One region of the Comamonas aquatilis genome, then DNA from elsewhere that is predicted to be linked to it. Evidence: predicted binding sites of a transcription regulator. Region 1 holds the regulator's gene; each other region holds the start of a gene.
The links. Region 1 encodes LexA, which represses DNA repair genes until DNA is damaged. Its sites were predicted from a motif close to ACTGTATNNNNATACAGT; they were not measured.
Positions count from the first base shown of each region.

Region 2: the regulator LexA is predicted to act here: its motif matches at 2,332-2,349, upstream of recA (recombinase RecA).
Region 3: the regulator LexA is predicted to act here: its motif matches at 1,934-1,951, upstream of ACNAZA_RS18335 (DNA topoisomerase IV subunit B).
Region 4: the regulator LexA is predicted to act here: its motif matches at 1,135-1,152, upstream of imuA (translesion DNA synthesis-associated protein ImuA).

Region 1 is NZ_CBCSIW010000027.1:42,914-46,763, forward strand. It holds gene adk (adenylate kinase) at 1-501, shown strand, start outside; gene ACNAZA_RS20675 (asparaginase) at 607-1,644, opposite strand; gene lexA (transcriptional repressor LexA) at 1,758-2,432, shown strand; gene ACNAZA_RS20685 (hypothetical protein) at 2,597-3,046, shown strand; gene ACNAZA_RS20690 (hypothetical protein) at 3,119-3,733, opposite strand.
Region 2 is NZ_CBCSIW010000016.1:16,462-20,311, forward strand. It holds gene yddG (aromatic amino acid DMT transporter YddG) at 1-560, shown strand, start outside; gene recX (recombination regulator RecX) at 572-1,027, opposite strand; gene recA (recombinase RecA) at 1,161-2,273, opposite strand; gene ACNAZA_RS16520 (MarR family winged helix-turn-helix transcriptional regulator) at 2,413-2,904, shown strand; gene ACNAZA_RS16525 (response regulator) at 3,021-3,698, shown strand; gene ACNAZA_RS16530 (sensor histidine kinase N-terminal domain-containing protein) at 3,787-3,850, shown strand, end outside.
Region 3 is NZ_CBCSIW010000020.1:26,788-30,637, forward strand. It holds gene ACNAZA_RS18335 (DNA topoisomerase IV subunit B) at 1-1,900, opposite strand, end outside; gene ACNAZA_RS18340 (MFS transporter) at 2,118-3,344, shown strand; gene ACNAZA_RS18345 (hypothetical protein) at 3,348-3,494, shown strand; gene ACNAZA_RS18350 (SDR family oxidoreductase) at 3,537-3,850, shown strand, end outside.
Region 4 is NZ_CBCSIW010000002.1:357,400-361,249, forward strand. It holds gene ACNAZA_RS04615 (HD-GYP domain-containing protein) at 1-1,027, shown strand, start outside; gene imuA (translesion DNA synthesis-associated protein ImuA) at 1,178-2,089, shown strand; gene ACNAZA_RS04625 (DNA polymerase Y subunit UmuC family protein) at 2,101-3,669, shown strand; gene dnaE (DNA polymerase III subunit alpha) at 3,677-3,850, shown strand, end outside.

The DNA.
Region 1 (3,850 bases):
ATGGACGCCGGCCAGCTGGTCAGCGACGACCTGATCATCAACCTGGTCAAGGAACGCATCACCCAGCCCGATTGCGCCCAGGGCTTTCTGTTCGACGGCTTCCCCCGCACCATCCCCCAGGCCGACGCCATGAAGGCTGCTGGCGTGAAGCTCGATTACGTGCTGGAAATCGACGTGCCTTTCGAGGCCATCATTGAACGCATGAGCGGCCGCCGCAGCCACCCCGCCTCGGGCCGTACCTACCACGTCAAGTTCAACCCACCCAAGGTGGCAGGCAAGGACGATGTCACTGGCGAAGACCTGGTGCAGCGTGAAGACGACAAGGAAGAAACCGTCAAGAAGCGCCTGGATGTGTACAGCAGCCAGACCCGCCCTCTGGTGGACTACTACAGCAACTGGGCCAAGGCCGACGCCGCTGCAGCTCCCAAGTACCGCGCCATCAGCGGTACAGGTACCGTGGAAGAAATCACTGCACGCGCTTTTGCGGCTCTTGCCGAATAAGCCAGCCTCTGCAAGCCGTCATTAAGACACGCGCTCAAAAAAGCACCTCATCGAGGTGCTTTTTGCTTTCTAGCGCTTACTCTGCATACGCCAGCAGCTATCAGTTCAGGAGTCTTCACTCGACTGCAATGCCAGCGCCAGCATCAACGCCACGCGGGCCTTGCCGGGCGTCAACAGGATCACATCCGGCTCGCCCGCCGTTGCACCAGCGCGCAGCCAGCCGGAAAGCCCCGCCATCGCCTTAAGCACAGAGGGTTGCGAGGGTTGCTCGGTAAAACCCACGGGCAAGCCTTCCAGGCAGCGGGTGCTGCTCCATACCACCACGCCAGCCTGCTGCGCGCGTGCCAGTGCCTGCAGCATATGGGCATGAATCGTGGCATTGCCCGTGCCCGCCACTACCAGACCGCGCACGCCGGCGGCCACCAGCGCATCCACGCTGCGTCCGCTTTGCAAAGCCCCAGAGGTCAGCAATTCCACCCAGGGCAGCTCGCTGCGGCCCAGCAAGTCCTGCAACGCCGTGCTGCTCAAAGCCTGTGCCTGCCTGACGGCCACGGGCTGGGCCAGCCAGCGCACGGCACACTCTTGCACCACGGCACAAGGTCCGCTCTCATAGGAGCGCAGCGCATTGAGGCGATAAGGATGAACCTTGAGCACCTGCTGCGCGCCATGCACTTCGCCAGCCGCAACCACCCACACCCCAGCCACGGCGCTGGCAGCCACCACCACGGCATCGCGCAGATTTTGCGGACCATCGGCCTGCAGCGAAGTCGCCGGGCGCATGGCACAGGTCAGCACCACCGGCTTGATGGGCTGCAGCACGGTGTGCAACAACCAGGCGGTTTCCTCCAGCGTGTCCGTGCCGTGCGTGATCACCAGGGCCTGCGTATCGGCATCGGCCAGCGCCTCGGCCACGGCCTGCAGCAAGCTGCGCCACACCGGCCAGTCCATATCCTTGCTGTCGATCTGAGCCAGCTGCACGGCGGCCAGCGGAGCCGCAGCCAACTGTGGCAAATCCGGCACCGCGGCCAACAGACTCTCCACGCTGATCTGCCCGGCCTTGTAGCCCACGGCCTGCGTGCTCGATTCCGCCTGGCCCGCAATCGTTCCCCCGGTGCCCAAAATCACAATCTTAGGATTTGCCACTTGCTCTCCACAAAAAACTGGTTAAAAATACAGGTACTGTATAAACCAACAGATCAGAATTCCAGACCCAGGCCTTCAAGCCTGAGCCTATCGAACCAAGACTGGATGCCAGCATGCTAGACCACCCCAAGCTCACTCCTCGCCAGCAGCAGATTCTGGACCTCATCCAATCGACTATTTCCCGCACCGGCGCTCCCCCTACCCGCGCCGAGATCGCCAGCACTTTTGGCTTCAAGTCCGCCAATGCCGCCGAAGAGCATCTGCAGGCCCTGGCCCGCAAGGGCGTGATTGATCTGGTCAGCGGTACCTCGCGCGGCATCCGCCTGCGCGCAGACACCGTGCGCAACATCAATGCCGCGCGCGGCGCCAGCTTTTCCCTGCCGCTGTCCTCCATGGCACAGCTGGTGCTGCCGCTGGTGGGGCGCGTGGCTGCCGGCTCGCCCATTCTGGCCCAGGAACATATAGACCAGAGCTATGCGGTCGAACCCAGCCTGTTTGCCGCCAAGCCCGATTACCTGCTCAAGGTGCGCGGCATGTCCATGCGCGATGCCGGCATCATGGACGGCGATCTGCTGGCCGTGCAAGCCACCACCGAGGCGCGCAACGGCCAGATCGTGGTGGCCCGCCTGGGCGACGACGTGACGGTCAAGCGCTTCAAGCGCACGCCCCAGGGCATTGAGCTACTGCCCGAAAATCCCGATTACAAGGTAATTCATGTAGCGCCCGAAGAGTCGTTCGCCATCGAAGGCCTGGCCGTAGGCCTGATCCGCAACAGCATGTTCATGTAACTGCTGCCGCTGCGCGCCCGGCCTCACCGCTGCGCACAGCCCCTGTTTTCTCCAGTCCAGGTGGTAGGCGCGAAGCCTTGCAGCTTCGCCCTGGGCGAAGCTTTGCCTAAAGTTTGCAATCCTGCCCTGCTCATGCCTCACGGCTTTTGATAAGGAGTTGCCAAATGGGATTCACCGCACCACTGCTGTCTTTGACACGTTTTGCCTGGAAAGTCTTTCCCGTCGCCGCTGCCGCAGGACAGCCCTCAGCCGCATGGGCGGCCAGCAATGACAGCGGGCCAGACCACGTCGGCGGACCCAGCTCCGACAGCGCACAGGCACAAGAGCAAGCACAGCGGCTTCAAGACACTGGCGCCTGCCCCAACGTGATCACCCTGCGCAGCAGCCGTACCCGTCGCCACAATAGCCCAGGCCGATATGACAAACCAGTGGCCGCGCTACAGCAACTGGCCTTGCCACTGCAAGCGGCTGACAGCATCCAGCCGCGCCTGTTGAAAATCGTGCAGCGCGAACCACAAAAGCAGCCCGAGTGCCTGCTGATTTCCGGCCGCATGGCCGATGTTTGCGCGGAGCTTGAGCGCATGGCAGGCGCAGAACAGGTCTGGCACGCCTGAGCCGTTGCGGACAACGATCACCGCCCCCTGACGCCGTAATACAGCCCCGCTGCTGAGCTATCCCAAATACGCTCAGCGTTGCTCAAGGCGGTTCACATGCCCCCTGGAATCCGTTGCACACAGCCACTGCACACCTTGAAGCATGAGAAAGACTTCATAGCCTCCAGCCGCAGGCACATGCGATAGCGGCAGCACGAACAAGGAATTGGCCCCACTCTTCAAGGCCAGAGCGCTTTTGCACGCAGCCATGGCTGCCGATGCAGCCTGCATATCGGCGGCCGGTGCCGGCTGACCGGTGCTTGAAGAACTTTGCTCCATGGAAAGCGTGTATTGCGCCTGTTCACCGCGCCGCGCTGCATTGCGCATCAGAAACACATGGATGACATAGTCTGCCCCCGTCTCCGGTCGAAACATGCAGACATTGCCCGTCAATGCGCCTTGGCAAACCGCCTCTGAACGGCCTTTTTTCTCGACATTGAAGTAATTGCTGGGGTTGTTGGTGACCAGTTTGACCGTCACTTGCTGGTCCGGCCCGGCAGCCAGCGCATATTGGGCGCTATCGTCCCCCTTGATCTGCCCGCTGACCGAGGAGCTGGCACTGCTGCGCAGCGCGACACGTTCCTGGGCATATGCTCCGCCGCTCATCAGGCTGACGGCGATCCACAAGATCGGAAGAATTCGTGTCATACAAAGCCCCTTGTGCTGGTTCCAGAGCGCATGCAGCATCTGTTGGAAGTTGCAATTTTGCCTCGATATCGCTGCTGAGTCTGCTCAAACCGGCTTGAAGTCGACAGACTGCAATGG
Region 2 (3,850 bases), on a different contig from region 1:
TGGCCGTGCTGTGCAAGCAGCAAACAGCGCGCTGGTGGCTATGGCCCGGCGTGGTGCTATGCCTGTGGGGCCTGGCGCGCGTGCTGGCGGGAGACAACTTCAGCGCGCGCGCCATGTGGTCCCATGTGCAGGGCAATCCCGTGGCTTACGGCATGGCGTTTGCGGCGGCCTTGCTATGGCCTGCCTACAGCCTGCTGGCACGGCGTTTTGGCGGCGGCTTCAATGCGGTGGGTCTGTTTGTTTTGTGGACGGCTCTGGCGCTCTGGATCAAGTGGCTGATGCTCGATGGCGACAAGTCCATGCACTGGTCTGTGACCACGGGCGTGCAGGTCTTTCTGGTCGGGGCACTGACGGCGCTGGGCTATAGCTGCTGGGAGCATGGAATCCAGCATGGCAAGCTGGCCATCATGGCCGCCGCCTCGTATTTCACGCCCGTGTTCTCGGCCCTCATGGCCAGTGCGTTGCTGCAGGTGCTGCCGGGCTGGAGCTTCTGGCAGGGCGTGACCCTGGTGACGCTGGGCTCGCTGATCTGCTGGATGGCAACCCGACGCATGGGCTAGCCCGCCCGGCTTCACTCTTCTTCAAAGCCTTTGCCGCGCAGTACCTTGCTGGCGATTTCGGCGCTGAAGCCGCGAGAGGCCAGAAAGCGCATCTGCTTCATATGCTCTTGCGGCGTTTGCGGCTGGCTGCCAAAGCGCTGCAGCCAGAGCGCATGGGCGCGCTGCAACTCGGTATCGCGCAGCTGCTCGGCGGCGCTGCGCAGGGTGTCGTCATCGAGTCCCTTGGTTCGGAGCTCCTGCACCAGACGCGCCGAGCCATAGCGGCGTGCCTTGCTGTGGATCACAGACTCCACCACCCGCTGCACGCTGATGAAGCCGCGCTTTTCCAGCTCATCCAGAATGGCGTTCAGGTCATCGCCTTCCTCTACATGCCCGGCCAGCTTGCGCTGCAATTCCAGGCGGGAGTGTTCGCGTTGCGACAGCAACTTCAGTGCGCGACCCTTGAGCGAGAGCTTGGCAAAGCCCATGTCAGCAGTTCTCCAGAAACAAAAAGGCGCAGGACGAACCTGCGCAAAGATGGCAATTGGTAGGGTGGCAAGACCCAGATTTCAAAACTGGCGCGCTCAGTTTCAGAGGCGCCATTGCCGTGCGCAGCGCGTTTTATTCTGCGATCACGCCGTCTTTATCGACCTTGCCCTTGCCGTTCTTGGCGGGCTTGGCTTCGGGGGCATCGCTGTTGCCTGTGCCGGGCAGCAGGGCAATGCCCAGGCTGTCGCGCACCTTGTTTTCGATTTCGAAGGCGAGCGCGGCGTTTTCGCGCAGGAATTCACGCGAGTTGTCGCGACCCTGGCCGATTTTTTCACCGTTGTAGGCATACCAGGCACCGGATTTTTCGAGGATCTTGGCGGTCACGCCCATGTCCAGGATTTCACCTTCGCGGCTGATGCCTTCGCCAAACAGAATGTCGAACTCGGCGGTCTTGAACGGAGGCGAAACCTTGTTCTTGACGACCTTGACCTTGGTTTCGTTGCCGATGGCTTCGTCCCCTTTTTTGATAGTGCCGGTGCGGCGGATATCCAGGCGCACGGAGGCGTAGAACTTCAGCGCATTGCCGCCGGTAGTGGTTTCGGGCGAGCCGAACATCACGCCAATCTTCATGCGGATCTGGTTGATGAAGATGACCATGCAGTTGGTCTTCTTGATGGTGGCGGTCAGCTTGCGCAGGGCCTGGCTCATCAGACGTGCTTGCAGGCCGGGCAGGGCATCGCCCATTTCGCCTTCGATTTCGGCCTTGGGGGTCAGGGCGGCCACCGAGTCGATGACGATCAGATCCACGGCGCCGGAGCGTACCAGGCTGTCCACCACTTCCAGCGCCTGCTCACCGGTGTCGGGCTGGCTGATCAGCAACTCATTGAGGTTCACACCCAGCTTCTGGGCATAGCCGGTGTCCAGTGCGTGTTCGGCGTCGATGAAGGCACAGGTGCCGGCCAGCTTCTGCATCTCGGCAATCACCTGCAGCGTCAGCGTGGTCTTGCCCGAGGATTCAGGGCCGTAGATTTCGATCACGCGGCCGCGGGGCAGGCCGCCTACGCCCAGAGCAATGTCCAGACCCAGAGATCCGGTGGAAACCACCTGGATGTCCTGGATGGCTTCGCCTTCGCCCAGCTTCATGATGGTGCCCTTGCCGAACTGCTTTTCGATCTGGGCGAGTGCAGCGGCCAGTGCTTTGGCTTTTTCGCTGTTGGCGTCTGCGGACTTGGCTGTGGCGTTCATATCTGGCTCCTGGGTCGGTGGTGCGGCGGTCTGGGTTCAGCTCTGTATTGGCTTCAGAACTGGATGCTTGAACAGTAGTTTATGGGCTTGTATTCGCCGTGTGTTGAAATATTTGGTCAGTTTGCCTTACTATTTAAGAATGACCGAAATCGCCCCCGTGACCCCTGCAGACGATGCCTGGCGGCAAACCCATCTGGGCCGCTTGCTGGGCCATGCCATGCGCCGGTTCGATGCGCGGGTGCTGCAGCTCATGGCGCGCGATCTGGAGGTGCCGCTGGCACTGTCCAATCTGGCGGCGCGCGACAAGGTGGGCGCTGCCCATATCCACATCACAAGGCATTTGTCGCTGGCCGGAGACCGGCTTACCGATCTGGCCGAGAAGGCCGGCATGAGCAAACAGGCCATGGCCGACCTGGTGGCCCAGTGCGAGGCCTGGGGTCTGGTGACGCGCGAGATCGACGCACGCGATGCGCGCGCCAAGCGGGTGCGCTTCACGCAAAGCGGGCTGGCCTGGCTCAAAGCCTTTCACGATGCGGTCGCGCAGGCGCAGGCCGAATTCAGAGAGGCCGTGGGCGAGGATGTGGCCACGGTGGTGGCTCTGGGTCTGGAAGCCTATGCCGAAGGCTATTGAAGCGCTGCCGGTTGGGTCTGCAGACGGCGAGCCGCTCTCTACAATGGCAGCAAAGGCGCCGCAGATTTGCAGACTGCCTGCCCTGCGGCAGCCATACATAACCAGGAGACAAACCCATGCGCATACTGATTGCTGAAGACGACCAGGTGCTCGCCGATGGCTTGCTGCGCACGCTGCGCAGCTCGGGTGCCGTGGTCAGCCATGTGGCCAGCGGCAGCGAGGCCGATGCTGCCTTGCTCACCAACAGCGAGTTTGATTTGCTGATTCTGGATCTGGGCCTGCCCAAGATGCATGGTCTGGAGGTGCTCAAGCGCTTGCGCGGCCGTGGCGATGCGCTGCCGGTGCTGATTCTCACGGCGGCCGATTCGATTGAAGAACGGGTGCAAGGCCTGGACTACGGCGCCGACGATTACATGGCCAAGCCGTTTGCCCTGTCCGAGCTGGAAGCGCGTGTGCGGGCGCTGACGCGTCGCGGCATGGGCGGCGCCAGCTCCACCATCAAGCACGGGCCGCTGGTGTACGACCAGGCCGGCCGTGTGGCCACGATTGACGGCAAGATGATTGAGCTGTCGGCCCGCGAACTTGGCCTGCTGGAAGTGCTGCTGCAGCGCGCCGGTCGCCTGGTCAGCAAGGACCAGCTGGTGGACCGCCTGTGCGAGTGGGGCGAAGAGGTTAGCAACAACGCCATCGAGGTCTATATCCACCGCCTGCGCAAGAAGATCGAGAAGGGGCCGATTCGCATCGCCACCGTGCGCGGCCTGGGCTATTGCCTTGAAAAAATATCTTCCCCCTGAGCGGCTGCACCGCTTCCCCCAGGGGACGGCAGCCTTTGCTGCGGGGCGGCCCTTGCTGGCTGCCTCTGACCTTACGTAGCGCTTGTCCATGAAGATCTTTCAGCGTGAGCAGCGATCCCTGTTTGGCGAAATCCTGGACTGGATGCTCACGC
Region 3 (3,850 bases), on a different contig from region 1:
TCACGACCTGTTCGCACTGTGCGAAGTCCAGATTCATGAACTGCACCGGCAACAGGCGGCGCGTATCGGGGTTGAGCGTGGTTTCCCACAGCTGCTCGGCATTCATCTCGCCCAGGCCCTTGAAACGGCTGACCTGGCATTTCTCGCGCGGCACACCATCCTTGGCGCATTTCTCCATGATGGCATCGAGCTCGCCCGCATCCAGTGCATAGACCTTGATGGCCGGCTTCTTGCCGCGCGCAGGTACATCCACACGGAACAGCGGCGGCAAGGCCACGTGGATATGGCCCGCCTCGATGAGTTTGGGGAAGTGCTTGAAGAACAGGGTCAGCAGCAGCACCTGGATGTGGGAGCCGTCCACGTCCGCGTCCGACAGGATACAGACCTTGCCATAGCGCAGACCGGATAAATCCGGCTCGTCATTGGGGCCGTGCGGGTCCACGCCCATGGCGACCGAGATATCGTGGATTTCATTGTTGGCAAACAGCCGGTCGCGGTCCACCTCCCAGGTATTGAGCACCTTGCCGCGCAAGGGCAGCACCGCCTGGGTTTCCTTGTTGCGCCCCATCTTGGCGCTGCCGCCGGCCGAATCACCCTCGACCAGAAACACTTCGTTGACCGAGAGGTCGCGGCTTTCGCAGTCGGTCAGCTTGCCGGGGAGCACGGCCACGCCGCTACCCTTGCGCTTTTCTACCTTCTGGCCCGCTTTTTGGCGGGTTTGCGCGGCCTTGATGGCCAGCTCCGCCAGCTTCTTGCCCCAGTCCACATGCTCGTTGAGCCACAGTTCCAGCACCGGGCGCACAAAGCCCGAGACCAGACGCACGGCATCGCGCGAATTCAGACGCTCCTTGATCTGGCCCTGAAACTGCGGATCCAGCACCTTGGCATTGAGCACATAGCTGGCACGGGCAAACACATCGTCCGGCATGAGCTTGACGCCCTTGGGCAGCAGCGAGTGCATGTCGATGAAGGCCTTGACCGCCTGGAACAAGCCATCGCGCAGGCCACTGTCATGCGTGCCGCCCGCCGTGGTGGGGATCAGGTTCACATAGCTTTCGCGCAGCGGCGCACCGTCTTCGGTAAACGCCACGCACCAGGCCGCACCTTCGCCTTCGGCAAAGCTGTCGTGATTGCGGTCGGCAAATCCCTCGCCCTCGAACAGGGGAATCACAGGCTCGCCATGCAGGCTTTGCTGCAGATAGTCGCGCAGCCCGCCCTTGAAAAGCCAGACCTGGTTGTCCCGGGTTTTCTCGTTGCTGAGCGAGACCGAGACGCCCGGCATGAGCACGGCCTTGCTGCGCAGCAAGTGCATCAATTCGCCGGCGGGCAGGGCTGCCGATTCAAAGTACTTGGCATCGGGCCAGACACGCACCGTCGTGCCGTGCTTGCGCTCACCGGACTCCAGCGGACGCACCTTCAAGGGCTCGACCACATCGCCGCCCGAGAAGGCCAGCGTGGCCTGCTGACCATCACGGTGCACCTGCACCTCCAGCCGGGTGGCCAGCGCATTGGTCACGGACACGCCCACGCCGTGCAAGCCACCCGAGAAGCTGTACGCGCCGCCATTGCCTTTGTCGAACTTGCCGCCGGCATGCAGACGGGTGAAGACCAGCTCCACCACCGGTGCTTTTTCTTCGGGGTGCAAGCCAAAGGGAATGCCGCGGCCATCGTCTTCCACGCTGAAGGAGCCGTCGGCGTGGATGGTGAATTTGATTTTCTTGCCATAACCGGCAAGCGCTTCATCGGCCGCGTTATCTATCACCTCCTGCAGCACGTGCAGGGGGTTGTCGGTACGCGTATACATGCCGGGACGCTGCTTGACTGGCTCCAGACCCTTGAGAACGCGGATCGAGCCTTCGGAATATTCGCTAGCGGTAGAAGAGGAAGGTTTAGCTGCCATGGGGGCGAATTGTAGTGGCCTCTCCAGATTGACGCTGGATAAATTCACAGTTGTTTACTTCCCAATACTCTCGCACAAAGCCGTATCGGCTGTCTTGGCCAGGGTTGGATCACGTTTTCGGGCAGCAGAGCGTGCCGCGCACGCGACGACGCCAGCCACCGCACAAGCGCTGGTTTCGTTAAAGTCTGATACCGATCCGAACGTTTTGCGCAACGCCATGACTACCCAGACCAACCAACAGCCGCTGTCCATGGCACAGATTCTTCTGTGCGGTGGCGCCATCGTCACCCTGTCCATGGGCATACGCCATGGCTTTGGTCTGTGGCTGCAGCCCATCACGCAGGAGATGGGCTGGACGCGCGAGAACTTTTCCCTGGCCATTGCCGTACAGAATATTTCCTGGGGCATTCTGGGTATTTTCGTAGGCATGCTGGCCGATCGAATGGGCGCTTTCAAAGTGCTGATCGGCGGCTCCATGCTTTATGCCCTGGGCCTGGTCGGCATGGCGCTGTCGCCCTCCACCCTGGCTTTTACGCTGACGGCCGGTGTGCTGATTGGCGCGGCGCAAGCGGCCACCACCTATACCGTGATCTTTGGCGTGCTGGGCCGCCAGATTCCGGCCACGCGGCGCAGCTGGGCCATGGGGGTTACGGCAGCGGCGGGCTCCTTCGGACAGTTTTTCATGGTACCGGTCGAAGGGGCGCTGATTTCCGCCTTCAACTGGTCCAATGCCTTGCTGATTCTGGCCGCCTTTGCGCTGTTGATCGCCGCTCTGGCCTTTGGTCTGCGCGAGCCGGGCTTTAGCAGCGGCAAGCCGCCGGTACGCGAGCAGACCGTGGGGCAAGCCCTCAAGGAAGCCTGGAGCCACCCCAGCTTTGTGCTACTTACGGCCGGCTACTTTGTCTGCGGCTTTCAGGTCATGTTCATTGGCGTGCACATGCCCAGCTACCTCAAGGACTTCGGCATCGCCCCCCATGTGGCCAGCTACTCGCTGGCCCTGGTCGGTCTGTTCAATATCTTTGGCACCTATCTGGCCGGCAATCTGGGCCAGAAAATGCCCAAGCGCTATCTGCTCTCCGGCATTTACGCCCTGCGCTCGGTGGTCACCGTGCTGTTCTTGCTGGCGCCGCTGTCGCCATGGTCGGTCTATGCGTTTTCAGCGGCCATGGGCTTTCTGTGGCTGTCCACCGTGCCGCTGACCAATGCCACCGTGGCCCAGATCTTTGGCGTGCAGCATTTGTCCATGCTCAGCGGCTTTGTGTTCTGCAGCCATCAGGTGGGCAGTTTCATGGGCGTGTGGCTGGGCGGCTATCTGTATGACCTCAACGGCAACTACAACATGGTCTGGTATCTGTCCATTGCCCTGGGCATTTTTGCCGCCCTGGTCAATCTGCCGGTGCGCGAAACAGCCGTGGCACGCGGCACGCGCCCACAGGGAGTCTGAGCCATGCAAGGCAAACCACGCTCACTGGCTTGGTGGCAGCGCGCGCTGATCTGGGTTGCCGTTGTTGCCGTGCTGCTGGCCGTGTTTGCCCTGTACACCCGGGCGGATTTCATGGTCACACTGGCGGACCAAGTTTGGGCCTGCTTTTAAGCTGTTGGTCATCCGGCCCAGGCGGCATGGCCGGGAGTGTTCATGCCCCGCATCATCATCACCGGCGCCTCGGACGGCATAGGTGCCGAAATGGCCCGCCAACTGGCCGCCTCCCACCAAGAGCAGCTGCAGATCACGCTGGCGGCACGCAATCAAGAGCATCTGCAGGCCGTGGCCCGGCAATGCCAGGCTGCGGGAGCGCAGGTGTTGGTCGTACCCACCGATGTCTCCGATCAAGCGCAGTGTCGCAGCCTGATCGATCAGGCCGTGCAGCGCTTTGGCGGCCTCGATGCCCTGCTCAACAACGCAGGCGTCTCGGCCCATGCGCTGTTGAGCGAAGTCGATGCCGCGCACCT
Region 4 (3,850 bases), on a different contig from region 1:
GCAGTCGCAAGGCGGGGCTGAACGCCTGCTGGCTCCGCTGCGCGGCATCGAACTGCCGCCGCAGATCGCTTTCAAGCTCACGGTGATGCGTGAGCAGCGCCCCGAATTGTTTGCCCATAGTCTGCAGATGGCGCTGGTGGCCATTTACCTGGCGCGGCAGGAAGGCTGGAGCGAGCGCGAATGCGTGCCGCTGGCTACTGCCGCCTTGTTGCACGATGTGGGCATGCTCTATATGGACCCGGCCTGGACGGATGCGGCATACCGTCTCAGCGGCGAGGAGCGCAAGCATCTGGTGGCGCATTCGATCACGGCCATGCTGGTGGTGCGCAGTGCCGGCGTGTATTCACGCGCGGTGGAGATGGCGGTGCTGGAGCACCATGAGCGCATGGACGGTTCCGGCTATCCGCGTGGTGTGCCGGGCGATGCCATCTCGCCCATGGGGCAGATTTTGCTGCTGGCCGAAGTGGTGGCGGCTTTCTTTGACAAGTTCAAGCACATGCCGGGCCAGCGTTTGTCGCTGATGCTGCGCATGAACCACAAACGCTATCCGCTGGCGCTGGTGCACCGAATGCTGCCGCTGCTTTATGACGAAATCAGCCCCGGCACGCCGCTGGCACCACTGCTGGCCGAAGTCACGCATGGCGTGGCGGCGCTGTCTGCGGTGTTTCAGATGTGGGAAAAACTGCTGCAGACGGGGCAGGACGAGGGCAGGCAGGATCTGGCCAGTCATGAAGCCGCTTCCTTTGTGCAAACCAGCTTGCTGCATCTGCAAAAACAGCTGGCCGAGGCCGGCTCACACCCCGATCAGCAACTGGACGTACTCAACTACCTCAAGGACGATGCCGAGGGTATGAACGAGCTGGCATTGGTCAATCGGGAGGCCTTGTGGCAGCTGCAAGCCATCGTCAATGCCTGCCTGCGCCGCTGGCCGCCCCCGGCTGAGCCCGGCCATCCGCTGGATGCGGTGGTGAGCCAATGGTGCGATGCCTGTATGCAAATACAGGTGAAAGCTCCATCGCAGGATTGAGGCTTCTGAGCTTGATCCCCCAAAACGCCGGTTTCAGCCGGCGTTTTTCGTTGGTTTGCAGCTTTCAGGAGCTTTCAGGGTCATGGTTTTTTCCATCAAGTCTGTTTACTGTATATTTATACAGTTAATTGATTTTATGACTTTCAACCCATGTCCTTGCCTCTCAGTGTCTCTCTCGCCCCTGCCAACGCCGCAGGCCGGAGTGCGTGCGAAGAGGGGCTGAAGCGTGCTAGGCCCCAAGGTGCGGAAGCGCTGCAAGACATTGCCGGTGTCTGGCGTGGCGCGGACTGGCACGCCAGCCAGCGCAGCAGCACCTGGCCCACCGGTCATGCAGCGCTGGATGCCGAGCTGCCCGGCGGCGGCTGGCCGGCCCGTGGCCTGACCGAGGTGCTGCAGCCCGCGCACTGCCATGCTGAATGGGCTTTGCTGCTGCCCGCTCTGGCTGTACAGGCTGGGCAGGCCAAAGCTGCCGATCAGGGCCAGCCTTGCGGCAGGCTGGCAACGCGGAAAATTGTGTTGGTACAGCCGCCGTATCTGCCGTTTGCGCCCAGTCTGCAGGCTGCAGGCATTGCCCCCGAGCAGCTATGCTGCGTGTACAAACCGCCGGCTTTGCCTGCACATGAGCTGGCCTGGGCTTGCGAGCAGGCTCTGCATTGCCGGGATGTGCTGGCGGTGCTGGCCTGGTTGCCCTCATTGCCGGCCAGCAGCTTGCGCCGCCTGCACTGGGCCGCGGCATCCCAGGGGCGGCCGCTGTGGCTGTGGCAGGAGCTGAGCGTGCAGCAGCAAAGCACGCCGGCGGCCTTGCGCCTGCGCCTGGACAAAGCGCCTCAGACTGCCCAGGAAAATGCGCTACAGATTCAGATACTGAAACGCCGTGGGCCCACTCTGGAATTGCCCATACAGCTATCGCTTTCGCAGTGGGCCTGGGCGCCCATTTTGCAAGCCCAGGCCAGTCGCCGTGCCGCCCAGAGTGCCGAGGCCGCTTTGCTCATGCAAGGCCGGGTGGCGCAGTCGCTGGACTCCGGCGTCGCGGCCTCTCTGCATGGGGCCGCATCGGTCTGAGGGGAACAGCCATGACAGCCACCGCATTGCCTTCCCCGCACTGGATGGCCTGGCCTTTGGCCGCGCTGCAGCCAGACAAGGCAGGTGGTGCCGCGCCATCGTCGTCTCGATCTCCAACCGCATCGCCAGCCATATCGGCGCAGGCATCCACACAGAACAGCATGCAACCGCTGCAGGCCAGCGCCTGCTGGTGGGCACTGCAGCACTCGCCACGCGTGGCCGTGCTTGAAGAGGCTTTGCTCATGGAAACCAGCAGCGTCCAGCGCCTGTGGGGCGGGCGCGAGCCCACGCTGCACAGGCTGGCTCAGGCTTTTCAGCAAGCCGTGTCGCAAGCCGCAGAGCCGGGGGCTGCGGCGGTTGAGCCCCCCGCTTCGGGAGAGGGTCCCACGGCCTGGCAGGCGCTGGCGCAGCTGCGTCTGAAGTTGGGCGGCGAAAATGGCACGAGAGCAGGGCGGGGCACAGGGCAAGGCACAACGCCTCTGGATGCTGATGATTTCCCCTTATGGACTTTGACGGCTTTGCAGCAGCACAGCGCAGTGCTGCAGCGCCTGGGCTGTACGCGCTGGAGCCATGTGCGCGCTTTGCCGCGTACGGGGCTGTCGCGCCGCATCGGTGCCAAGGCCTTGCGTGTGCTTGATGAAGCCTATGGGCTCTTGCCTCAGCCGCTGAACTGGCTGCAACTGCCCGAGCAGTTTGGCCTGCGCCATGATCTGGGCTACCCCGCCCACCATGCCGATGCCGTGCTGCAGGCGGCTCAGCCTTTGCTGCGAGCGCTGCAGGCCTGGTTGCAGGCCCGCCACCGGGCGGTGCTGGCGCTGCAGCTGCGCTGGCACCACGACTTGCGCCGGGTGGACGGCCAGGAGCTGCCGCTGTGGGGCGAGCTATGCATACGTACGGCCCAGCCGGTCCATGGTGCACAGGCTATGGCGCATCTGCAGCGCCTGTTGCGCGAACATCTGGCCCAGCAGCGCTGGCGTGCGCCCGTGGACATGCTGGATCTGAATCTGCTGGAGAGCGTGGCCTGGGCGCCCGATATGCTCAGCTGCTTGCCGCAGCCGGGAGAAAAAGAGGGCGGCCAGGACAACAGCTTGCCCTGGCATGAATGGGTGGAGCGTATTAGCGCCCGCTGGGGCGAGGATGCCGTGCGCATGGTGACGCCTTGTGCCGATCACCGGCCCGAGGCCATGCAGCAATGGCAAAGCGCTAGCAGCGGGCTGCAGCCCCCAAAGCCGGCAGCCAGGCCGTTGGCGGCGATGAGCACTTGCTGGCAGTCGTTGTGCCCGCCATGGTTGCTGGCCGAGCCTCATGCTTTGCCGCTGCAAGGCAGCCGTCCCAGCTGGCACGGGCCGTTGCAGCTGCGCGCCGGGCCTTATCGGCTGGAGTCCGGCTGGTGGGGTGAGGCAGATGAGCTGGCCGTGCGCGACTACTTTGTGGCCTTTAACGCAGTGGTCGGCCATGTCTGGATTTACCGCCAGCGGGCGGCAGAGACTGAGCCTGGGCCTCATGCGGCAAGCGGCTGGGGCAGTTCAACTGGTGCTGGGTCTGGTACGCAGTGGTTTGCCCAGGGCATCTACGGGTGAGCCGGCCATGGCCGCCGCAGTTCTAAGCCGCAATGCACCCGCCAAGCCACCGGCGGCAGCGCCGGCCCAGCTTACGGCCCTGGGGGCGGGCAGGGGGCCGCTGGCCTATGCGGAGTTGCATTGCCTATCGCACTTCAGCTTTCTGCGCGGGGTTTCATCTCCGGCCGAGCTGGTGCACCGA